3 regions of the Streptomyces sp. NPDC003027 genome follow, and region 3 is predicted to be linked to each of the others. Evidence: predicted binding sites of a transcription regulator. Region 3 holds the regulator's gene; each other region holds the start of a gene.
The links. The regulator HrcA, encoded in region 3, represses chaperone genes, less so after heat shock. The targets are predictions, from matches to a motif close to TTNGCACTCNGNNNNNCNGAGTGCNAA.
Positions count from the first base shown of each region.

Region 1 (7,661 bases), on a different contig from region 3:
GCCTTGCGGCGGTCACCGAAGCCGGGAGCCTTGACGGCGACGGCGTTGAAGGTGCCACGGATCTTGTTCACGACCAGGGTCGACAGGGCCTCGCCCTCGACGTCCTCGGCGATGATCAGCAGCGGCTTGCTGGAGCCGGCCTGGATGACCTTCTCCAGGAGCGGCAGCAGGTCCTGGATCGAGGAGATCTTGCCCTGGTGGATCAGGATGTACGGGTCGTCGAGGACGGCCTCCATACGCTCCTGGTCGGTGACCATGTACGGGGACAGGTAGCCCTTGTCGAAGGCCATGCCCTCGGTGAAGTCGAGCTCCAGGCCGAAGGTGTTGGACTCCTCGACGGTGATGACACCGTCCTTGCCGACCTTGTCCATCGCCTCGGCGATGAGCTCGCCGACCTGCTGGTCCTGCGCGGAGAGGGCGGCCACGGCGGCGATGTCCGACTTGTCGTCGATCGGGCGCGCGGTGGCGAGCAGCTCCTCGGAGACGGCCTTGACGGCGGCGTCGATGCCCTTCTTCAGGGCGGCCGGGGAGGCGCCGGCGGCGACGTTGCGCAGACCCTCGCGGACCAGGGCCTGGGCGAGCACGGTGGCGGTGGTGGTGCCGTCACCAGCGATGTCGTTGGTCTTGGTCGCCACCTCCTTCACCAGCTGGGCGCCGAGGTTCTCGTACGGGTCGTCGAGCTCGACCTCGCGGGCGATCGTGACACCGTCGTTGGTGATGGTGGGGGCGCCGAACTTCTTGTCGATGACGACGTTGCGGCCCTTGGGGCCGATCGTCACCTTCACCGTGTCGGCGAGCTTGTTGACGCCGCGCTCAAGGGCGCGACGGGCGTCCTCGTCGAACTTCAGGATCTTCGCCATGGAGCGATTCAGCCCTCTCGGATTTCGTGGTGAAACTGGTGAAACGAACCGCGCCCCCGGACGCCCAGTGCGGGGTCTAGGGGCGCAGCTCAATGCATCTGACTTCGGTGAAGCGGTGTCCGGGGGCGACCCCGGATCCCGGACTACTTCTCGACGATCGCGAGAACGTCGCGAGCCGAGAGGACGAGGTACTCCTCGCCGCTGTACTTCACCTCGGTGCCGCCGTACTTGCTGTACAGCACGATGTCGCCGGTCTTCACGTCGAGCGGCAGGCGCTCGCCGTTCTCGAAGCGGCCCGGGCCCACGGCCAGGACGACGCCCTCCTGGGGCTTCTCCTTGGCGGTGTCCGGGATGACCAGGCCAGAGGCGGTGGTCTGCTCGGCGTCGAGCGGCTGGACCACAATGCGGTCCTCGAGCGGCTTGATGGCAACCTTGGAGCTGGTGGTCGTCACGATCCGACCTCCCCCTTCGGAGATCTCGGGGTCAACTGTCTGAGGTGGCGACCAGGTGGATCCGTCGTCGCGGGTGCCGGACCTGCCCGTCGCTGTGTTGGCACTCTCCGGTGGGGAGTGCCAGAGCCGAGACTATGACCGCGGTTAGCACTCGGTCAAGCGGAGTGCCAATTCAGTCCCGCGTGGCGGTTCCGGAACGCTCCCCGCCAGACCGGTCCGGCCGGCCGGCGGGGCCCGTGTCACACGTAGTCCTCCAGCCTGGCGACGGCGTAGCCCTTGGCCGTGATCGTGCTCATCACCCGACGGATCATGTCCGGCATCGACCCCTTCCAGTCCTGCTTGCCCCGGAAGTGGGTGAGGACGATGTCGCCGGGGTGCAGGTCCCGGTCCCACTCACGCCACTCCATCCGGTCCGGGAAGGCCTCCGATGCCCACAGCGGTACCGCCTTCACTCCGCACGCCTTGGCCGCGCGCAGCGTGTCCTCGTTGTAGTTCCCGTACGGCGGCCGGAAGAGCGGCGGCCGCTTGCCGTACCGCTTCTGGATCGTGTCCTGCATCCCGCAGATCTCCCGCTTCTGCGACGCGTAGGAGAGCCCGGGCATGTACCGGTGGTTGAGGGTGTGGTTGTGCAGGGAGACGCCGGCGTCCTGCATCTTCTTGAAGTAGCCGTAGTCCTCCTTGACCAGGTAGTCGCTGAGGAAGGCGCTGTACGGGATCCGCAGCTCGCTCATCATCCGCAGGAGCTCGGGGTCCTTCTCCGCGCCGTCGTCGATCGTCAGGAAGACGACCTTCTCCTTGGTCGGCACGGTGGTGAAGACGGGCGGCAGGTTTTCGCCGCCGGTCTCGAACCCCTTGCGGGTGGTGACCCTCGGCTTGACGGCGGGCGGGGCGGGAGCTTCCAGCGGCGGCCGGTCGAGCCCCCACTTCCTGGCGGCGAGCACCCGGGCCGCCCGCTGCTTGCGGACCTTCTCGACGTACGCGTTGAGGGCGGCGGACGCGCCCTGCGGCTGCCCCTGGGGCCCGCCGGGGGCGGGACCGCCCGGGGCGCCCGGACCGCCGGCGGAGCCGTCCGAGGGCGCCCCGCAGGCCGAGGCGAGGGCGGCGACGAGCAGCGCCGCGGCCACCGCCCTCCGCGACCGGCGCACGCCCCGGGAGGTTCCGCACCGGAGACCCATTTCTTCTGTTTGTCGTACTAGCTGCATGGCGCCGCATCCTGTCAGCGCCGAGCTCCTCCGCCCCCGCGACACCGCCGCGCCACGCGCACCATCCCCCGGCCGGCCCACCGGCGGCCAGGCACCACAATGGGGCGGTGACCGACCTCGCCGCCTTCACCGCCCTGCTCGCCCCCGAGGGCCAGACCCTGCTCGCCGCCCTGCGCGACCACGACCCCGCCCAGGAGCTGGCCGTCGTCTCCCGGCTGCGCCGGGACCACTCGGCCGAGCTGGTCACGGCGGCGGTCGGGCAGGCCAGGCTCCGGCAGCGCGCGGTGGCGAAGTTCGGCGCGGACGACGCGTACCGGATGTACTTCACGCCCCACGGCGTGGAGCAGTCCACCCGGGCGGCCGTCGCGGCCTACCGGGCCCGCCGCTTCAAGGAGCTCGGCGTCCGGTCGGTCGCCGATCTGTGCTGCGGCATCGGCGGGGACGCCATCGCCTTCGCCCGGGCCGGGATCTCGGTCCTCGCCGTGGACCACGACCCGCTGACCGTCGAGGCCGCCCGCGCGAACGCCGCCGCGCTCGGGCTCGACGGGCTGATCGAGGTCCGCCTCGCGGACGTCACGGAGATCGACGCGGCCCCCTACGACGCGGTCTTCGTCGACCCGGCGCGGCGCGGTGGACGCGGCCGGATCTTCGACCCCGAGGCGTACTCCCCGCCGCTCTCCTGGGCGATCGAGGCCGCGCGCCGGGCCCCGCACGCGGCGCTGAAGATCGCCCCCGGCGTGCCGCACGAGGCCGTCCCCGAGGACGCGGAGGCGGAGTGGATCTCGGACGGCGGCGATGTGAAGGAGGCGGTGCTGTGGTTCGGCACGTCCCCCGGCACCGTCCGCGCCACCCTCCTGCCCTCCGGCGCCGGCCTGACCGGCCGGGGCCTGCCCGATCCCGCCGTCCGCCCGGTCGGCCGCTACCTCTACGAGCCGGACGGCGCCGTCATCCGCGCCCACCTGGTCGCCGAGGTCGCCGAGGCGCTGGACGGCGGCCTGATCGACGAGACGATCGCCTACATCACGGCGGACGCGCTCACCCCCACCCCCTACGCCACCGCGTACGAGATCACCGACCGGCTGCCCTTCAACCTCAAGAAGCTGAAGGCGCTGCTGCGCGAGCGCGAGGTGGGCACCCTGACGGTGAAGAAGCGCGGCTCGGCCGTCGAGCCCGAGGAGCTGCGCCGCAGGATCAAGCCGAAGGGCCCGCACTCCGCCACGGTCTTCCTCACCCGTGTCGCGGGCGCCCCGACGATGCTGGTCGGCCGGCCGGCGCGTTGACCGGCCCGCCCCTCCACGACGAGCCGTTCCCGGAACCGCTCGGGTGCGCGACCGGAGCCGGGTGGCCGTCTACCGGGCCCGCGGCGCCCGCCCCACCCTCCGGGACCGGTCCAGGAGCAGTTCCCGCTCCCGTTCGTTGCGGGTGAGCGAGGCCGCCCGCTGGAACTCGGCCCGGGCCTCGGCCGTGCGCCCCAGCCGGGCCAGCAGGTCTCCCCGGACACTCGGGAGCAAGTGGTAGTGCGCCAGGGCCGGTTCGCCGGCCAGCGCGTCGACGATCGCCAGACCGGCCGGTGGGCCCTCGGCCATCGACACGGCGACCGCGCGGTTCAGTTCGACGACCGGCGAGGGCGCGAGGGAGGCCAGCCGGGCGTACAGCGCGGCAATCGTCCGCCAGTCCGTCTCCTCGTACGTCCGCGCCCTCGCGTGGCAGGCGGCGATCGCGGCCTGGAGCGCGTACGGGCCGTAGTCGCCGCCCTTGCCGGCCCGTTCGAGGGCGGCGAAGCCACACCGGATCATCAGCCGGTTCCAGCGGCTCCGGTTCTGCTCGGCGAGCAGCACCGGCTGCCCGTCCGGGCCGGTCCTGGCCGCCGTCCGGGACGCCTGGATCTCCAACAGGGCGGCCAGCCCGTGCGCTTCACCCTCCTCGGGCATCAGGGCGGCGAGGACCCGGGCCAGTCGCAGGGCGTCCTCGCAGAGCGCCGGGCGCAGCAGGTCGTCGCCCGCCGTGGCCGCGTATCCCTCGTTGAAGATCAGGTAGATGACGTCGAGGACGGAGCCGAGCCGGGCCGTCCGCTCCTCCCCGTACGGCACTTCGAACTCCACGCCCGCCTTCGCCAGCGACCGCTTCGCCCGTACGATCCGCTGCGCGACGGTCGCCTCCGGTACGAGGAAGGCGCGGGCGATCTCGTCCGTGCGCAGTCCGCCGACCAGCCGCAGGGTGAGCGCCGTGCGCGCCTCGGCGGAGAGGACGGGGTGGCAGGCCGTGAAGACCAGCCGCAGCAGATCGTCGTCGATGTCCCCGGGGCCGGAGGGCTCGGGGTCGTACGACTCCTCCGTCAGCTCACGGCCGACCTCCGCAAGTTTGCGGGCGTATGTCTCCCGGCGCCGTACGAGGTCGACGGCGCGGTTCTTGGCGGCGGCCGTCAGCCAGGCGCCCGGCCGGTCCGGGACCCCCGTCCGCGGCCACTGTTCGAGTGCGGCGACGAGCGCGTCCTGGGCGATCTCCTCGGCGATGCCGACATCGCGCACGATCCTCGTCACGGCGGCGATGATCCGCGCCGACTCCATCCGGAAGACCGTCTCGACGGCGGCGGGGGCGGGTGCGGTCATGGATCCACCATGACAGCACCCGCCCCGGCGGTGCCTACATCTCTTCGATCTCGCGGACCTCGCAGGTCACCTTCCACTGCGGCGGGTGGATCTCCAGGAAGCGCTTCGCCCACTCGACGGCCTCGGCCATGTCGCGGCACTGGGAGATCGAGTAGCCGCCGACGACCTCCTTCGTCTCGGTGAACGGGCCGTCGGTGCAACCGATCTTCCCGCCCTCCCAGACGACCCGGGTGGACTCGGAGGTGGGCTTGAGGCCGGCCGTCTCCAGCATCACGCCGGCCTTGGTGATCTCCTCGAAGAGCGCGCCCATGCGGTCCTCGAAGCCGGGGTCGGCCTCCTCCATCTGGAAGGCGCCTTCTTCGATGCGGACCAGCGTCAGGTAGCGGGGCATCGTGTTCTCCTCGGTGGTGCGCCGGCGGGGCCGTTCCCCGCCTCTCACCCATACGTCGATCGGGCGCCGCCCGCATCGACACGTCCGCCGAAGAACTTTCAGACGTAGTCCTCCAGGCGGGCCACCGTGAAGCCCTGGTCCTGTATGCGGCGGAGCATGTTGGCCGTCATCTCCGTCATGGTCGTGCCCTTGAGCTCGGCCGGGCCGCGGAAGTGGGCCAGGATGATGTCTCCGGGGTGCAGCTTCCCGTCCCCGCGCTGGTACCGCATGTTCTTGATCTGCATCGACTCGCGCCACAGCACGATCGCGTCCACGCCGCAGCCGCCGGCGGCGGCGCGGGTGTCCTCGTTCCAGTTGCCGTAGGGCGGGCGGAAGAGGCGGGGGGCCGTCCCGTACTCCTTCGTCAGCCTGGTCTGCTGGCCGCATATCTCCCGCTCCTGGGCGGCCCGGCCGAGCGTGCGCAGGTCGGGGTGGGTGAGGGTGTGGTTGGCGACGCCGTTGCCGAGGGCGGCGAGCGGCTGGAAGTAGGCGTAGTCGGTGCGGATCGCCGCGTCGGTGAGGAACATCGTCATCGGGACCTTGAGGTCCTTCATCATCTCGACGAACCGGGGGTCCTTCTCGGCACCGTCGTCGACGGTGATGAAGACGATCTTCTCGGTCGTCGGGATGGAGCTGATGACCGGCACGGGGCCGCCCGGCGGCCGCGTGACCGGCTTGGCGGCGGGCGGCGCCGGCGGGGCGGCGAAGGGCTTGAGCCCCCACTTCCGGTAGGCGGCGGCCGACTCGGCCGCCTTGTCGGGGGCCGCGGGTGCCTTGTTCCCGGCCGAGGGCGTCACCAAGGGGGCCGTACGCGGGGCGGCGTCGGCGCCCGACGTGCACCCCGTCACGAGCAGAGCGGCGACGGTCAGCACCGCCCACGCCACGATCTTCTTGTCCACGCCGTGTCTGATGCGGTTTACGGCGAGGAGGTTGCTCCCGTCTCCACGGAGACCGACGCGAAGCGCCACCGGTGCACCGGGCGGGCGACCAGGTCCCCGGCCGGCTCCGGCAGCTCGGGCGGGTCCGCGCCGACGGCCGCGTCCCACCAGGTCAGCACGAGGACCCGGTCCTGCTCGGCGCGGAAGGTCTCACGGCGCAGCGGCGCGTGCGGCAGGGGCTGCGCCCGTGCCCACTCCAGGAGTTCGTCGCCACGGCCCGGGACCGCCCGCGCTTCCCACATCAGGGTCACGGTGGTCACGGGTACAGGTTCTCCTTGCTGACCTCGTGCACATGGTCGTGGCCGTGATCGCCGGGCACGTGCGGGTCCGTCACCGGCAGGGAGGAGTCCGCCGACAGCTCCAGGTCGGAGGCCGGCCGGTTGCGGGCCACCATCTCCGCGCCGAGCGCCGCCACCATCGCGCCGTTGTCCGTGCACAGCCCCGGCCTCGGCACCCGCAGCCGGATGCCCGCCCGCTCGCACCGCTCCTCGGCCAGCGCCCGCAGCCGCGAGTTGGCCGCCACACCACCGCCGATCATCAGGTGGTCGACGCCCTGGTCCTTGCAGGCCCGGACGGCCTTGCGGGTGAGCACGTCGACGACCGCCTCCTGGAAGGACGCCGCCACGTCCCGTACCGGCACCTCCTCGCCCGCCGCCCGCTTCGCCTCGATCCAGCGGGCCACGGCCGTCTTGAGCCCCGAGAAGGAGAAGTCGTACGCGGGGTCCTTGGCGCCGCTCAGGCCGCGCGGGAAGGCGATGGCGTTCGGGTCGCCCTCCCGGGCGAGCCGGTCGATGACCGGACCGCCGGGGAAGCCGAGGTCGAGCACGCGCGCGATCTTGTCGAAGGCCTCGCCGGCCGCGTCGTCGATCGTGGCGCCCATCGGCCGCACGTCGGCGGTGATGTCGGGCGCGAGGAGCAGCGAGGAGTGCCCGCCGGAGACGAGGAGCGCCATCGTCGGCTCGGGCAGCGGGCCGTGCTCCAGCTGGTCGACGCAGATGTGCGAGGCGAGGTGGTTCACGCCGTACAGCGGCTTGTTCAGGGCGTACGCGTACGCCTTGGCGGCCGACACGCCGACGAGCAGGGCGCCGGCCAGGCCGGGGCCGGCGGTGACCGCGATGCCGTCGAGGTCCTTCGCGGAGACCCCGGCCTCCTTCAGGGCGCGCTCGATGG
Region 1 covers NZ_JBSFTU010000020.1:90,003-97,663, reverse strand. Annotated here, with positions in the region: gene groL (chaperonin GroEL) at 1-860, opposite strand, end outside; gene groES (co-chaperone GroES) at 1,004-1,312, opposite strand; gene ACWDX6_RS16870 (polysaccharide deacetylase family protein) at 1,552-2,514, opposite strand; gene ACWDX6_RS16865 (class I SAM-dependent methyltransferase) at 2,622-3,794, shown strand; gene ACWDX6_RS16860 (RNA polymerase sigma factor) at 3,864-5,123, opposite strand; gene ACWDX6_RS16855 (YciI family protein) at 5,158-5,514, opposite strand; gene ACWDX6_RS16850 (polysaccharide deacetylase family protein) at 5,613-6,452, opposite strand; gene ACWDX6_RS16845 (hypothetical protein) at 6,470-6,733, opposite strand; gene tsaD (tRNA (adenosine(37)-N6)-threonylcarbamoyltransferase complex transferase subunit TsaD) at 6,748-7,661, opposite strand, start outside.
Region 1: a site for HrcA is predicted at 1,457-1,483, ahead of groES (co-chaperone GroES). Genes of this name have one in related genera too.

Region 2 (7,661 bases), on a different contig from region 3:
GCGCCTCCGCGAAGGCGCGGTTGTAGTCGCGGTACGCCTCCCACATGCGCCGGAACTCCGCGTCGAAGACCGGCGCGACCGGGATGTCGTACAGATGGTGGTGGAGGAACCACAGCACCGAGTTCGCGATGCCGTTGTACGCCCCGTCGTAGACCACCGGATCGACCGGCAGCATGCGGACGCCGGGCTCCGAGACGCCCGTGCGCACGGCCTCCCGGTCCCCGTCCGAGAGCGCCGCGCACACCCAGAGCGCCTCCGGCTGCCCGGCGAGGGCCGCCGAGAGACCGGAGACGAGTCCGCCGCCGCCGCGACGGGCGTCGAGCGCGCCCGAGCCGTCCTCGCGCGGCACGTACGAGAGGGGACCGCGGTTCGAAGCCACCAGTACTGAAGCCATGTGCCGAACCTAGCCCGTCCCGTAAACGCTCAAACGTACGTATACGAGGTCGGCGCTCAGTCGCCACGGCGGCCGCGCAGGGCCGCCTTCGCCACCGCGCCCGTGCCCGCGAGGGCCAGCGCGAGTCCGCCGAGCAGCCAGAGCTGCTCGCCGTGCGCGCCGGTCTCGGCCATCGAGCCGCCGGGGCCGTGCGGGGCGGGCCGCGCCGGGCGGACCGTCGGCGCCGGGGTCGTCCACGCCGGCTGGACCCGGCCCGTCCGCTCGCCCAGCGGCTCGATCGCCCCGGCCGCGGCCGGAGCGGCCGCCATGAGGGGCAGCGAGCCGGCGAGGAGACCGGCGACCGCCAAGAGGGCTCCCCTTCGATGCGTGAACCTGTGATGCACAGACCTCATGAAAGGGAAATCTAGGCAGGAAACGTGATCATCCGACGTTCCGCCACGCGGCTAGGCCACCCGGCGGTGCGCGTACTCCGCGATCTCCAGCATCGGCGGCCGCTCCTCCGTGTCCACCGCGTACGTCCGCGGCGCGAACCCCTTCCCGCCGCCCGTCCCGTCCCGCTCGAACTGCGTCAGCCGGGGCCGCACCAGATGCCCGCGCGACAGGCGCAGCTGCGCCGTGCGGTAGATCGCCGCCGCCATCCGGCCGAGCGCCTGCCCGTCCTGATGGCGGTGCTTGCGCACCCCGACGTCGACCTGGGCGAGCGCGTCGAGGCCCACCGTGTGCAGCGCGTCGACCAGCAGGCCCAGCTCCACTCCGTAGCCGACGGGGAACGGCAGCTGTTCGAGCAGCGAGCGCCGCGCCGCGTACTCGCCGCCCAGCGGCTGGACGAAACCGGCCAGCAGGGGCCAGTGCAGATTGAGCAGCGGGCGGGCCACCAGCTCCGTCACCCGGCCGCCCTGACCGGGCGCGTCCCCCAGCGGGCGGTCGTACATCGCCTTGACGAGGTGCACGTCCGGCTCGGTGAGCAGCGGGCCGACGATCCCGGAGACGAAGTCGGCGGAGAAGTCCCGCAGATCCGCGTCGACGAAGCAGACGACGTCCCCGCCCGTCACCATCAGCGAGCGCCACAGGACCTCGCCCTTGCCGGGGGCGGCCGGTATCCGGGGAAGTATCTCGTCGCGCGCCACCACCCGGGCCCCGGCCGCCGCCGCGACCTCGGCCGTACGGTCGGTGGAACCGGAGTCGATCACCACCAGCTCGTCGACGAGCGGGACCGCGTCGGACATCAGCTCGCGGCGGATCACGGAGACGATCGCGCCGACCGTCGCCTCCTCGTTCAGCGCGGGCAGCACGACGCTGACCGTCGTCCCCCGCTTGGCCGCGAGGATCCGCTCCAGCGGACGGTCGGACACGGACCAGGACCGCCGGGCCAGCCAGCGCTCCACTTCATCCAGCAAGGTGATCTCCATCTCGCGGTTCGGACGACCATCTCAACCGTCCATGCCTTCGGTTACAGTCTTGAACAACGCGGACGCCCGACGCATGTCGGGGTGCCGCCCGCGTTCCACAACCGAATACCGCTCATCCAGAGGGGCAGAGGGAAACGGCCCGTTGAAGCCCCGGCAACCCTCCAGTCGGTCTCGTCCGCGACACAGCGCGCCAGCGAGGTCCCCGACTAGGGAAGGTGCCAAATCCGTCTCATGGCGAAATTCGCCATGGGAAAGATGAGGAGAAAGGGCCTCGCCTCCAATGGCTGTACAGACTGTCGCGAACACCGAGAACACGCCGAACGCCCAGAGCACGGTCGATCTCGGTCCCGCTTCCGGGCTTTCCTGTCGCGAATGCGGTGAAGTCTTCCCGCTCGGCCCGATCTTCGCCTGCGAGCTGTGTTTCGGCCCGCTCGAGGTCGCCTACAACCTGCCCACCGGTGACCCCGAGGCGCTGCGCAAGCGGATCGAGGCCGGCCCCGCCAACATCTGGCGCTACGCCCCGCTGCTTCCCGTCCCGGCCGACGTCGCCGACAAGCCGAACCTCAACCCGGGCTGGACCAAGCTCGTCCAGGCCGACAACCTCGCCCGTGAGCTCGGTGTCGAGCCGGGCAGGCTCTTCGTCAAGGACGACTCCGGCAACCCCACGCACTCCTTCAAGGACCGCGTCGTCGCCCAGGCCCTCGAAGCCGCCCGCGCCTTCGGCTTCACCACCCTGTCCTGCTCCTCCACCGGCAACCTGGCCGGCGCCGTCGGCGCCGCGGCCGCCCGCGCCGGCTTCCGCTCCTGCGTGTTCATCCCGCACGACCTGGAGCAGGGCAAGGTCGTCATGGCCGCGGTCTACGGCGGCGACCTCGTCGGCATCGAGGGCAACTACGACGACGTCAACCGCTTCTGCTCCGAGCTCATCGGCGACCCGCTGGGTGAGGGCTGGGGCTTCGTCAACGTCAACCTGCGCCCGTACTACGGCGAGGGCTCCAAGACCCTCGCGTACGAGATCTGCGAGCAGCTCGGCTGGGTCATCCCCGACCAGCTGGTGATCCCGATCGCCTCCGGCTCGCAGCTCACCAAGATCGACAAGGGTCTTCAGGAGCTCATCAAGCTGGGCCTCGTCGAGGACAAGCCGTACAAGATCTTCGGCGCCCAGGCCGAGGGCTGCTCCCCGGTGTCGGCCGCCTTCAAGGCCGGTCACGACGTCGTACGGCCCCAGAAGCCGGACACCATCGCCAAGTCCCTCGCCATCGGCAACCCGGCCGACGGCCCGTACGTCCTCGACATCGCCCGCCGCACCGGCGGCGCCGTGGAGGACGTGAACGACGAGCAGGTCGTCGAGGCGATCAAGATTCTGGCCCGCACCGAGGGCATCTTCGCCGAGACGGCGGGCGGGGTCACGGTCGGCGTGACGAAGAAGCTGATCGAGGCCGGTCTCATCGACCCGTCGCTGACCACGGTCGTGCTCAACACGGGCGACGGCCTCAAGACCCTGGACGCGGTGGCCGACACCTCGCAGGCGACCGCCACCATCCGCCCGAGCCTGGACGCGTTCCGCGACGCCGGCCTGGCCCACTGAGCCGACTGAGAGACTGGAGAACCCGATGAGCGTCAAGGTCCGCATCCCCACCATCCTCCGTACGTACACGGGCGGCCGGGCCGAGGTCCCGGCGGAGGGCGCGACCCTCTCCGAGGTCATCGCCGACCTGGAGAAGAACCACGCGGGCATCGCGGCCCGCGTCCTGGACGACCAGGGCAAGCTCCGCCGCTTCGTGAACGTCTACGTGAACGACGACGACGTCCGCTTCGAGCAGGGCCTGGAGACGGCGACGCCGGACGGTGCGGGCGTGTCGATCATCCCGGCCGTCGCCGGCGGCTGCTGACGCACCGCGATTCCCCGAATTGCCCTCTCCGCCAGAAACGGAGGGGGCAATTCTGCATGGTTGAGCACGGTAGAGTTGGGGAAGGCCCCTCCGCTGCTCATGCCGGACGCATATGAGAATGCGTCGACGCGCGACAAGAAGCAGCCAAAGTGTTCGAGTGTTGTGTACCTTCTGTGCACTTTGACGGGCCCGACTTGCCCCGGAATTCAGTGAAACCTCCCTTATCCTCCTTTCCGGCGTGCCCAGAATTCTCGTCCGATTGACCTGTTGCAGAGGGCAGTTGGGCAGATACATTCAGCCGCGGTCGACGCGTTCCGGCGCAGGGTCTGACCCGGGTCCGCGAAGTGCGGTCCCGCGCAAGGGCCAGTAATAGGGGAGTTAGGCATGGCTCAGGGCACCGTCAAGTGGTTCAACGCGGAGAAGGGGTACGGCTTCATCGCGGTCGACGGTGGTGCGGATGTTTTCGTCCACTACAGCGCGATCCAGATGGACGGTTACCGCACCCTTGAAGAGGGTCAGCGAGTCGAGTTCGAGATCTCGCAGGGCCAGAAGGGTCCGCAGGCGGACATGGTCAAGCTCGCCGTCTGAGCACGGCGCGATCGGCCACCACGTACGCACTCACGCCGAGGGGTCCGCATCCTGACCGGGATGCGGGCCCCTCGTGCGTTCCCGGACGGCTCGCGGGGCCTCCCGATCTGTGGGAGGCGCTTGCACTCTCCTAGGGCGAGTGCTAATCATTGGCGTTAGCACTCTGAAGGTGAGAGTGCTTACGAGGATCGGGCAGACGAGGCCCGCGGCCAGGTGGGGCAAGGAACCGCCGGGTACGCAGGCCGTCCGTCGCGGGCGTCGGCGCGGTCCTGGAGCGTTATCCACCCCATGTCCGGGAGGACCACTTCACATGGCCAAGATCATCGCGTTCGACGAGGAGGCACGGCGCGGTCTCGAGCGCGGGATGAACCAGCTCGCCGACGCCGTCAAGGTCACCCTTGGCCCCAAGGGCCGGAACGTCGTCCTCGAGAAGAAGTGGGGCGCCCCCACGATCACCAACGATGGTGTGTCCATCGCCAAGGAGATCGAGCTCGAGGACCCGTACGAGAAGATCGGCGCCGAGCTGGTCAAGGAAGTCGCCAAGAAGACGGACGACGTCGCCGGTGACGGTACGACCACCGCGACCGTCCTCGCCCAGGCGCTCGTCCGCGAGGGCCTGCGCAACGTGGCGGCCGGCGCCAACCCGATGGCTCTGAAGCGCGGCATCGAGAAGGCCGTCGAGGCCGTCTCCGCCGCCCTGCTGGAGCAGGCGAAGGATGTCGAGACCAAGGAGCAGATCGCCTCCACGGCCTCCATCTCCGCCGCCGACACCCAGATCGGCGAGCTCATCGCCGAGGCGATGGACAAGGTCGGCAAGGAAGGCGTCATCACCGTCGAGGAGTCCCAGACCTTCGGTCTGGAGCTGGAGCTCACCGAGGGTATGCGCTTCGACAAGGGCTACATCTCGGCGTACTTCGCCACCGACATGGAGCGTATGGAGGCGTCCCTGGACGACCCGTACATCCTGATCGTCAACTCCAAGATCTCTTCCGTGAAGGACCTGCTCCCGCTCCTGGAGAAGGTCATGCAGTCGGGCAAGCCGCTGCTGATCATCGCCGAGGACGTCGAGGGCGAGGCCCTGTCGACCCTGGTCGTCAACAAGATCCGCGGCACCTTCAAGTCCGTCGCCGTCAAGGCTCCGGGCTTCGGCGACCGTCGTAAGGCCATGCTGAACGACATCGCCATCCTCACGGGCGGCACGGTCGTCTCCGAGGAGGTCGGTCTCAAGCTCGAGAACGCCGGCCTGGACCTGCTGGGCCGCGCCCGCAAGGTCGTCATCACCAAGGACGAGACCACGATCGTGGACGGCGCGGGCGAGAGCGACCAGGTCGCCGGCCGCGTCAACCAGATCCGCGCCGAGATCGAGAACTCGGACAGCGACTACGACCGCGAGAAGCTGCAGGAGCGCCTGGCGAAGCTCGCCGGCGGTGTTGCGGTCATCAAGGCCGGTGCCGCGACCGAGGTCGAGCTCAAGGAGCGCAAGCACCGCATCGAGGACGCCGTCCGCAACGCGAAGGCGGCCGTCGAAGAGGGCATCGTCGCCGGTGGTGGCGTGGCCCTGCTCCAGGCCTCCTCGGTCTTCGAGAAGCTCGAGGGCGACCTCACGGGCGACGAGGCCACCGGTGCCGCGATCGTGAAGCTGGCCCTTGAGGCCCCGCTGAAGCAGATCGCCGTCAACGCCGGCCTCGAGGGCGGCGTCGTGGCGGAGAAGGTCCGCAACCTGCCCGTCGGCCACGGCCTCAACGCCGCGACCAACGAGTACGTCGACCTCATCGCCGAGGGCATCATCGACCCGGCGAAGGTGACGCGTTCCGCGCTGCAGAACGCGGCCTCCATCGCCGCGCTGTTCCTGACCACCGAGGCCGTCATCGCCGACAAGCCGGAGAAGGCCTCCGCGGCCGCTCCGGGCGGCATGCCGGGCGGTGACATGGACTTCTGATCCCGCGAGGATCAGCGGTTCTGCCGGACGCCGAAGGGCGGCACCCCCACCGGGGGTGCCGCCCTTCAGTCGTACGGAGGGTCAGCGCACGTCGACGTAGTCGCCCGTGCCCGTCGCCTGGAAGTGCGTGCCGTCGGCCGCGTAGAACAGCGTGTACACGCCGTCCCCCGTCGCCGTGTGCTTCAGGGCGACGCCGCCGTTCGCCGCCGTGCTGCCCTTGGCGACCGTGATCCACTTCGAGGAGCCCTTGGCCCGGAACCGAAGCTGCACCTGCTGCGACGCCAGCGGCTTCCAGCCGGCCACGTCCTGCTGGAGCGTGCCCGTCACGGTCACCGTCGCGCCCTTGCGGACCGGCTCCGGGGAGGCGTTGACGTTCAGCACCCGGGTCGGCGTCCGGACGATGTGGAACGTCCTGCTCACGGACTCCGCGTAGTAATCGGTGGTGAGGTGCCGCAGCCGGAACCAGCCGCCCTTGTTCCACGCGCTGATGCCGAACGAAGCCCGGACGTCGGAGTAGAAGCTCGTCGAGGCGACCTTGCTCCAGCCGGTCCGCCCGTCGGGCGACTGCTCGAGAACGACCGTCTGGTTGGACGAGGTGGACGACCACCGCTCGTACGGGGAGCGGAACTCGCCCCACACCATCAGCCGCGCGTCGGGCGCCAGGGAGTAGCCCATCACGGTGGTGCGCGAGTCCTTCGGCAGGGCGAGGGGGCCGCCCGCGGTGAACCACTCCTGGAAGAGGTCGGCCTTCCGCACCCACCAGCCGCTGCCGTCCCCCACCGGGGCGGCGACGAACTGGACGGTGAACCGTCCGTCGGCGTCGGTGCGCACGGTCTTCGGCAGCCCGTTGCCCACCCCCGCCTGCACCGGCTCGTCGGCCAGCGGGGCGCCGGCGTTCTCCGGGTCGGTGAGCCGGCCGGTGAGGGTGACGGTCTCGCCGCTCAGCGCGCGCGTCCTGTCGGCGCTCGCGGTCAGCGTCATCCGCTTGGTCCGCGCCGAGCTCCACGCGTGGTAGATCGCGGTGCCGTGCACCTCGGCGCTGTCCTCGCTGTACGAGGCGTTGATCGACTCGTACTCCCGGGTGGCCGGGACCGGCTCGCCGGTGAAGCCGCCGGTGTCGGCGGTGGTCGCGGAGCCGATCGGGCCCCCCTGCTCGCCGGTGCGCTGGTACGCGACCGTACGGCCGGTCAGCGGCACGCGGTCGCCGGAGCCGGGCTGGATGCCGAGCAGGCGGCCCTTGGGGCGCAGGTTCTTGTCGGACCAGCTCGGGGTTCCGACGCCGAAGCTCTCGAAGGACGGCCGCAGCGTGAAGTCGAGCGTGCCGGCGTCGGCGCGGACCACCGTGTTGCCCGCCGAGTCCGTCGCCGTCACGTCGATGGCGTACTTGCCGAGCGCCGGGACGGACCCGCCGTCCTCGGTGAGCTTGAGGGTGGCGTCCG
Region 2 covers NZ_JBSFTU010000011.1:109,989-117,649, forward strand. Annotated here, with positions in the region: gene ACWDX6_RS11415 (alpha,alpha-trehalose-phosphate synthase (UDP-forming)) at 1-394, opposite strand, end outside; gene ACWDX6_RS11420 (hypothetical protein) at 451-741, opposite strand; gene ACWDX6_RS11425 (glucosyl-3-phosphoglycerate synthase) at 838-1,791, opposite strand; SAM riboswitch class I at 1,913-2,065, shown strand; gene thrC (threonine synthase) at 2,084-3,391, shown strand; gene ACWDX6_RS11435 (MoaD/ThiS family protein) at 3,417-3,695, shown strand; gene ACWDX6_RS11440 (cold-shock protein) at 4,080-4,283, shown strand; gene groL (chaperonin GroEL) at 4,594-6,222, shown strand; gene ACWDX6_RS11450 (hypothetical protein) at 6,304-7,661, opposite strand, start outside.
Region 2: a site for HrcA is predicted at 4,403-4,429, ahead of groL (chaperonin GroEL). Genes of this name have one in related genera too.

Region 3 (7,661 bases):
GCCGGGTGGGCACCTGGCTGGCGGTGCCGAGGACGACCAGTTCACGTACGGACACGACCGGTTCTTTCCTCTTATCCGGGGGGCCAGTTGAGGCCGCGGCCGCCCAGCACGTGCGCGTGGGCGTGGAAGACGGTCTGGCCCGCGCCGACGCCCGTGTTGAAGACGATGCGGAAGCCGCTGCCGTCGACCTTCTCCTGCGCGGCGATCTCGCCGGCCTCGCGCAGCACGTCGGCGGCGACGGTCGGCGCGGCGGCGGCGAGGGAGGAGGCGTCCGGGTAGTGGAGGCGCGGGATGACGAGGACGTGCGTGGGCGCCTGCGGGTTGATGTCCCGGAAGGCGAGGGTCGTCTCCGTCTCCCGGACGATCGTCGCCGGGACCTCCCCCTCCGCGATCTTGCAGAACAGGCAGTCGCTCTGCGGCTCTCCGGCCATGGCCCGGGCCTCCTCGCCTTCGATGATCAGTACACGGGCATCGTATCGGCCACGTCCGGGCCGGGAGTCGCGGTGGTACGGGCGCGGCGCCCGCGCTCGCGGGACCCCGGCGGGGGCTCAGGACCAGCGGCCCGTACGGCCGAGCAGCAGCGCGGTCGCCGCCGTGCCGGCCGTGGAGGTGCGCAGGACGCTGTGGCCCAGCCGGTACGGCTGGGCGCCCGCCTCCTCGAAGAGGGCCAACTCCTCCGGCGACACTCCCCCTTCCGGCCCGACGACCAGCACGATCTCGCCCTCGGCCGGGAGAGGCGCGTCGGCGAGCGCGCCGCTGGGGTGGGCCCGGTCCTCGTGCAGGACGGCCGCGAAGTCCGCGCCCGCGAGGAGCGCCGCCACCTGCTTGGTGGTCATCGCGTCGGCGACCTCGGGGAAGCGTGTACGACGCGACTGCTTGCCGGCCTCGCGCGCGGTGGCCCGCCATTTGGCGAGGGCCTTCAGGCCCCGGTCACCCTTCCACTGGGTGATGCAGCGGGACGCGGCCCACGGCACGATCGCGTCGACACCGGTCTCGGTCATGATCTCGACGGCGAGTTCGCCCCGGTCGCCCTTGGGCAGCGCCTGGACGACGGTGATACGGGGCGTGGGCTCCGGCTCCTCGTACGTGCCCGAGACCTCGACGGTCAGCCGGTCCTTGCCCTCGGCGGCCAGGACGACGCAGTCGGCCCAGGTGCCGCGCCCGTCCGTGAGGACGAGCTCCTCCCCCGCGCGCAGGCGCTTCACGGAGACGGCGTGGCGGCCCTCGGAGCCGTCCAGGACGAAGCTTCCGGTGCCGGGGACGGCGTCGACGACGAAGACGGGTGCGGTCATGTCAGGTTCCTCTGGGCGAGCGCGGAGAGCGCGGTGTCGAGTTCGGCGGCCAGCACCTCGACGAGCTGTCCCGCCGGGAGTTCGCGGGCGAGCCGGTGGCCCTGGCCGGCCCACAGGGCCATGCCCTGCGCGTCGCCCGCGGCGGCGGCGGCCTTGCGCAGGGGGGCCGTGAGGTGGTGGATCTCGGGATATCCGGCGGGGGCGTAGGGGCCGTGCTCGCGCATGAAGCGGTTGACGAGGCCGCGCGCCGGGCGCCCGGAGAAGGCCCGGGTGAGCTCGGTGCGGACGAAGAGGGGGTCGGTCATGGCCCGCTTGTGCAGCGCGTGCGCGCCCGATTCGGGGCACACGAGGAACGCGGTGCCGAGCTGGGCGGCGTCGGCCCCCGCGGCGAGCACGGCGGCGATCTGCGCCCCGCGCATGAGTCCGCCGGTCGCGACGATCGGCAGCCGCACGGCCTCCCGGACCTGGGTGACCAGCGTCAGGAGCCCGGTCCCGTCGCCGGCCTCCGGGTCGTCGCGATGGGTCCCCTGGTGCCCGCCCGCCTCCACGCCCTGGGCGCAGACGGCGTCGGCCCCGGCCCGCTGGGCGGCCCGGGCCTCCTCGGCGGAATTGACGGTGACGACGGTGAACGTACCGGCGCGGGCGAAGGCTTCGAGGGTGTCGCGGCCGGGGCAGCCGAAGGTGAAGGAGACGACGGGGACCGGGTCCTCCAGCAGGATGGCGACCTTGGCGTCGAAGGCGTCGTCGCGTCCGCTGTCGGCGTCGCCGAGGGCGGTGTCGTACCAGGTGGCCTCGCCGGCGAGCTGGTGACCGTACATCTCGACGGCGGCGGGGTCGGCGGGCTGCCCGCTCTGCGGCATGAAGAGGTTGACGCCGAAGGGCTGCCCGGTCAGCCCGCGGACCTGTTTGATCTCCTGGTACATGCCGCCGGCGGTCTTGTAGCCGCCGGCCAGGAAGCCGAGGCCTCCGGCCTCGCAGACGGCTCCGACCAGCTGCGGACAGGAGGCGCCACCCGCCATGGGGGCCTGCACGATCGGGTACCGGGAGAGATCGTTCAGTGCGGTGGACATGCAGGCATCGTGTCATGAGCGGGTACCGCGCCCGAAACGCCGGAGGGCGCCCTCCGCGCTCGGCGGAGGGCGCCCCCGTACGGGCTTCGGCGGGCCGGTGTCTACCGCCCGTTGAACGCGTCCTTGAGGCGGGAGAACAGGCCCTGCTGACCCGGCTGGAACTGGCCCGTCGGCCGCTCCTCGCCGCGCAGCTTCGCCAGCTCCCGCAGCAGGCGCTCCTGCTCGGGGTCCAGCTTCGACGGCGTCATGACCTCGACGTGCACGATCAGGTCGCCGCGCCCGCCACCGCGCAGATGCGTGATGCCGCGCCCGTGCAGCGGGATCGACTGGCCCGACTGCGTGCCCGGACGGATGTCGACCTCCTCGATGCCGTCGAGCGTCTGCAACGGCACCTTGGTGCCGAGCGCGCCCGCGGTCATCGGGATCGTGACCGTGCAGTGCAGGTCGTCGCCCCGTCGCTGGAAGGTCTCGTGCGGGACTTCGTGGATCTCGACGTACAGGTCGCCCGCCGGGCCTCCGCCCGGGCCGACCTCGCCCTCGCCGGCGAGCTGGATGCGGGTGCCGTTGTCGACACCGGCCGGGATCTTCACGGTCAGCGTGCGACGCGAGCGGACCCGGCCGTCGCCCGCGCACTCGGGGCACGGGGTCGGGACGACGGTTCCGAAGCCCTGGCACTGGGGGCAGGGACGGGAGGTCATGACCTGGCCCAGGAAGGACCGCGTCACCTGCGACACCTCACCGCGGCCGCGGCACATGTCACAGGTCTGCGCGGAGGTGCCGGGCGCGGCGCCCTCGCCGGAGCAGGTCGTGCAGACGACCGCCGTGTCGACCTGGATGTCCTTCGTCGTACCGAACGCGGCCTCGTTGAGGTCGATCTCCAGCCGGATCATCGCGTCCTGGCCGCGGCGCGTCCGCGAGCGCGGCCCGCGCTGCGAGGCCGTACCGAAGAACGCGTCCATGATGTCCGAGAAGTTCCCGAAGCCGCCCTGGCCGAAGCCACCGGCACCGCCGGCACCGCCGGAGGCCGAGAGCGGGTCGCCGCCGAGGTCGTAGACCTGCTTCTTCTGCGGGTCCGACAACACCTCGTAGGCGGCGTTGATCTCCTTGAACCGCTCCTGCGTCTTCGGATCGGGATTCACATCCGGGTGCAGCTCGCGGGCGAGCCGCCGGAATGCCTTCTTGATCTCGTCCTGGGACGCGTCGCGGCGCACGCCGAGTACGGCGTAGTAGTCCGTGGCCACTTACGACTCCGCCAGGATCTGTCCGACGTAACGTGCCACTGCGCGTACCGCTCCCATCGTTCCGGGGTAGTCCATGCGGGTCGGTCCGACCACGCCGAGTTTGGCGACTGCCTCGTCGCCCGAACCGTAGCCGACCGCGACGACGGACGTGGAGGTGAGTCCCTCGTGGGCGTTCTCGTGCCCGATCCGTACGGTCATGCCCGAGTCCTTGGCCTCGCCGAGCAGCTTGAGGAGCACGACCTGCTCCTCCAGAGCCTCCAGGACGGGCCTGATCGTGAGGGGGAAGTCGTGCCCGAAGCGGGTGAGATTGGCGGTGCCGCCGATCATCAGCCGTTCCTCGTGCTCTTCCACCAGGGTTTCCAGCAGGGTCGCGAGAACCGTCGAGACCGTGCCGCGGTCCTCCGCCTCGAAGGACTCCGGCAGATCCTGCACCAGCTGGGGCACGTCCGCGAAACGGCGGCCGACGACCCGGCTGTTCAGCCGGGCCCGCAGATCCGCCAGCGAGGTCTCGCCGAACGGCGCCGGGCAGTCGATCATCCGCTGTTCGACCCGGCCGGTGTCCGTGATCAGGACGAGCATCAGCCGGGCGGGGGCCAGCGAGAGCAGCTCCACGTGGCGGACCGTCGAGCGGGTCAGCGACGGGTACTGCACGACGGCGACCTGGCGGGTCAGCTGCGCGAGCAGCCGGACCGTACGCCCGACGACATCGTCGAGGTCCACGGCACCGTCGAGGAAGTTGTGGATGGCCCGCCGCTCGGGCGTCGACAGCGGCTTGACACCGGCCAGCCGGTCGACGAAGAGGCGGTAGCCCTTGTCGGTCGGGATACGTCCGGCGCTGGTGTGGGGCTGGGCGATGTAGCCCTCGTCCTCGAGGACGGCCATGTCGTTGCGAACGGTGGCGGGCGAGACGCCGAGCTTGTGACGCTCCGTGAGCGCCTTGGAGCCCACGGGCTCCTCCGTCCCCACATAGTCCTGGACGATGGCGCGCAGCACCTCGAGTCTGCGTTCGCTGAGCATGGGCGCACACCTCCAGCTGTCGTTCCGGTTGCTCCGTGTTTGGCACTCGCCCTGTTCGAGTGCCAGGAAACCCCCGGCCAGTGTACGGCGGTGGTCGTCGTTCCTGGCAAGGCGGCGGCGACGCACTCCTGCCCCCCGCCTCAGCGGATAGCGTCGCCGCATGGATGTCGGTTGGGAAGAGTTCGGCTGGGAGCGGCTCGCGGACGGGGTCGGGCGGCGGCGACTGCCCGGCTGGGACGCCACGGTGGGACTGGTGCTCGGGGAGAGGGCGGTGCTCTTGTACGACACGGGCTCCACGCTCCGCGAGGGCGCCGAGCTGCGGACGCAGGTGGAGGCGATGACCGGCCGCAAGGTGACGCACATCGCACTGAGCCATCCGCACTTCGACCATGTGCTGGGTACGGCGGCGTTCTCGGCTGCGGAGGTGTACGGCGCGGTGGGCGTCGACGAGCTGATGCGCCGGGAGCGGCACGCGCTGCGGACGGACGCAGTACAGCACGGGGTCGACGAGGCCGCCGCGACGGAGGCGACCGACGTGCTGGTGGCGCCGCGCCACACGGTGTCCGGCGAGTGGACGCTGGAGCTGGGCGGCCGGCAGGTGCTCCTCGCCAATGTGGGTCCCGGTCACACGGGGCACGACCTGGTGCTTCTCGTACCCGGCGCCCCGGAGGTCGTCTTCTGCGGCGACCTGGTCGAGGAGTCCGGGGAGCCGCAGGCCGGTCCGGAGGCGATCGGCACGCACTGGCCGGCGGCGCTCGACCGGCTGGTGGCCCTGGGCGGCGAGGACGCGGTGTACGTGCCGGGTCACGGGGCGGTCGTCGACGCCACGTTCGTACGGGCGCAGCGGGAAGAGCTGGCACGGCGCTTCGGAGTGTCATAACCTCGCGCGAATGCGCAGCTACAACCCGGACCTGACGCCCCCTTGGAAGAAGCCGGCCCCGGTGCCGGAGGTCCCGGCGGACGCCGACCTCGTGGTGGAGGAGGTCTCGACGGGCTTCTGCGGGGCGGTGATCCGCTGTGAGGCGGGCACGGTGACCCTGGAGGACCGATTCGGCAAGCACCGGGTCTTCCCGATGGAGCCGCGTGGCTTCCTCCTGGAGGGCCGTGTGGTGACCCTGGTCCGTCCGGTGGCGGCGGCGCCCTCCCGCCCCGCCCGTACGGCCTCGGGCTCGATCGCGGTCCCGGGCGCGCGGGCCCGGGTCGCCCGAGCGGGCCGCATCTATGTGGAGGGCCGCCACGACGCCGAGCTGGTGGAGCGGGTCTGGGGCGACGACCTGCGCATCGAGGGTGTCGTGGTGGAGTACCTGGAGGGCATCGACGACCTGCCGTCCATCGTGGCCGACTTCGCCCCGGCGCCGGACGCGCGGCTCGGTGTGCTGGTGGACCACCTGGTGGAGGGGTCGAAGGAGTCCCGCATCGCGTCCCGGATCTCCTCTCCGGACGTCCTGATCGTCGGCCATCCCTACATCGACGTGTGGGAGGCGGTGAAGCCGTCCTCCGTGGGCATCCCGGCCTGGCCGGCCGTCCCGCGCGGCCAGGACTGGAAGACGGGCGTCTGCCGCGCACTGGGCTGGCCGGAGAACACGGGCGCGGCCTGGCAGCACATCCTGTCGAAGGTGCACTCCTACAAGGACCTGGAGCCGGCCCTGCTGGGCCGGGTGGAGGAGCTGATCGACTTCGTCACGGCCCCGTAGGAGTCCACGCGCTCCCGGCGACCCCGGGCAGGCGTCCGCTAGTCCACCAGGTCCCTCACCACCGCGTCCGCCAGCAGACGCCCCCGGAGCGTCAGGACCGCGCGCCCCGACGCGTACGCGGCCGGGTCGAGGAGCCCCTCGTCGCGGGCGCGCAGCGACGCGGAGAGGCCCTCCGGGCGCAGGAGGTCCAGCGGGCAGCCCTCGCGGAGCCGGAGTTCGAGGAGCACCCGCTCCACGCGCCGGTCCTCCGCCGAGAGGATCTCCCGCCCCGCGCCCGGCGACCTCCCCGACGCCAGCGCCGCCGCGTACGCCCCCGGATGCTTCACGTTCCACCAGCGCACACCACCCACGTGGCTGTGTGCCCCCGGCCCGGCGCCCCACCAGTCGGCGCCGCGCCAGTACAGCTCGTTGTGCAGGCAGCGCCCGGCCTCCGTGGTGGCCCAGTTCGACACCTCGTACCACTCGAAGCCGGCCTCCGCGAAGACCGAGTCGGCGATCAGATACCGGTCCGCGTGCACGTCGTCGTCGGTCATCGGCACCTCGCCCCGCCTGATCCGCCGTGCCAGCTGCGTCCCCTCCTCCACGATCAGCGCGTACGCGCTGACATGGTCGGGGCCGGCGCCGATCGCCGCGTCGAGCGAGGCCCGCCAGTCGTCGTCGGACTCCCCCGGCGTGCCGTAGATCAGGTCGAGGTTGACGTGTTCGAAGCCCGCAGCCCGGGCCTCCGCCACGCAGGCCTCGGGGCGCCCCGGCGTGTGCGTGCGGTCCAGGACCTTCAGGACGTGCTGCCGCGCGCTCTGCATCCCGAACGAGATCCGGTTGAACCCGCCCGCCCGCAGCTCCGCCAGGTACGCCGGGTCCACCGACTCCGGGTTCGCCTCCGTCGTCACCTCGGCGTCGTCCGCGAGCCCGAACTCGTCCCGCACCGCCGCCAGCATCCGTACGAGATCCCCGGCGGCGAGCAGGGTCGGTGTCCCGCCGCCCACGAACACGGTCCGCACCGGCCTGGGGTCGTCGCCGAGCACCTTCCGGGCGAGCCGGATCTCCTCGGCCACCTGCTCGGCGTAGTTGTCCCGGGAGGCGAGCACGCCTCCGCTGCCGCGCAGCTCGCTGGCGGTGTACGTGTTGAAGTCGCAGTAGCCGCAGCGCGTCGCGCAGTACGGCACGTGCAGATAGAACCCGAGGGGCCGCTCGGCCGCCCCTTCCAGGGCGTGCGCGGGCAGCGCCCCGGTCTCGGGCATGGGCTCACCATCGGGCAGTACGGAAGGCATGAGCCCATTGTCCCGTACCGCCCGAGGTGACCGTCCTGCCTGTGGAAAACCCGGCCGCGCGGCGCCGCACGCCCCG
Region 3 covers NZ_JBSFTU010000001.1:102,167-109,827, reverse strand. Annotated here, with positions in the region: gene ACWDX6_RS00485 (ribonuclease Z) at 1-55, opposite strand, end outside; gene ACWDX6_RS00480 (histidine triad nucleotide-binding protein) at 72-431, opposite strand; gene ACWDX6_RS00475 (16S rRNA (uracil(1498)-N(3))-methyltransferase) at 549-1,292, opposite strand; gene ACWDX6_RS00470 (nitronate monooxygenase) at 1,289-2,362, opposite strand; gene dnaJ (molecular chaperone DnaJ) at 2,464-3,603, opposite strand; gene hrcA (heat-inducible transcriptional repressor HrcA) at 3,604-4,620, opposite strand; gene ACWDX6_RS00455 (MBL fold metallo-hydrolase) at 4,781-5,500, shown strand; gene ACWDX6_RS00450 (DUF3097 domain-containing protein) at 5,511-6,314, shown strand; gene hemW (radical SAM family heme chaperone HemW) at 6,353-7,585, opposite strand.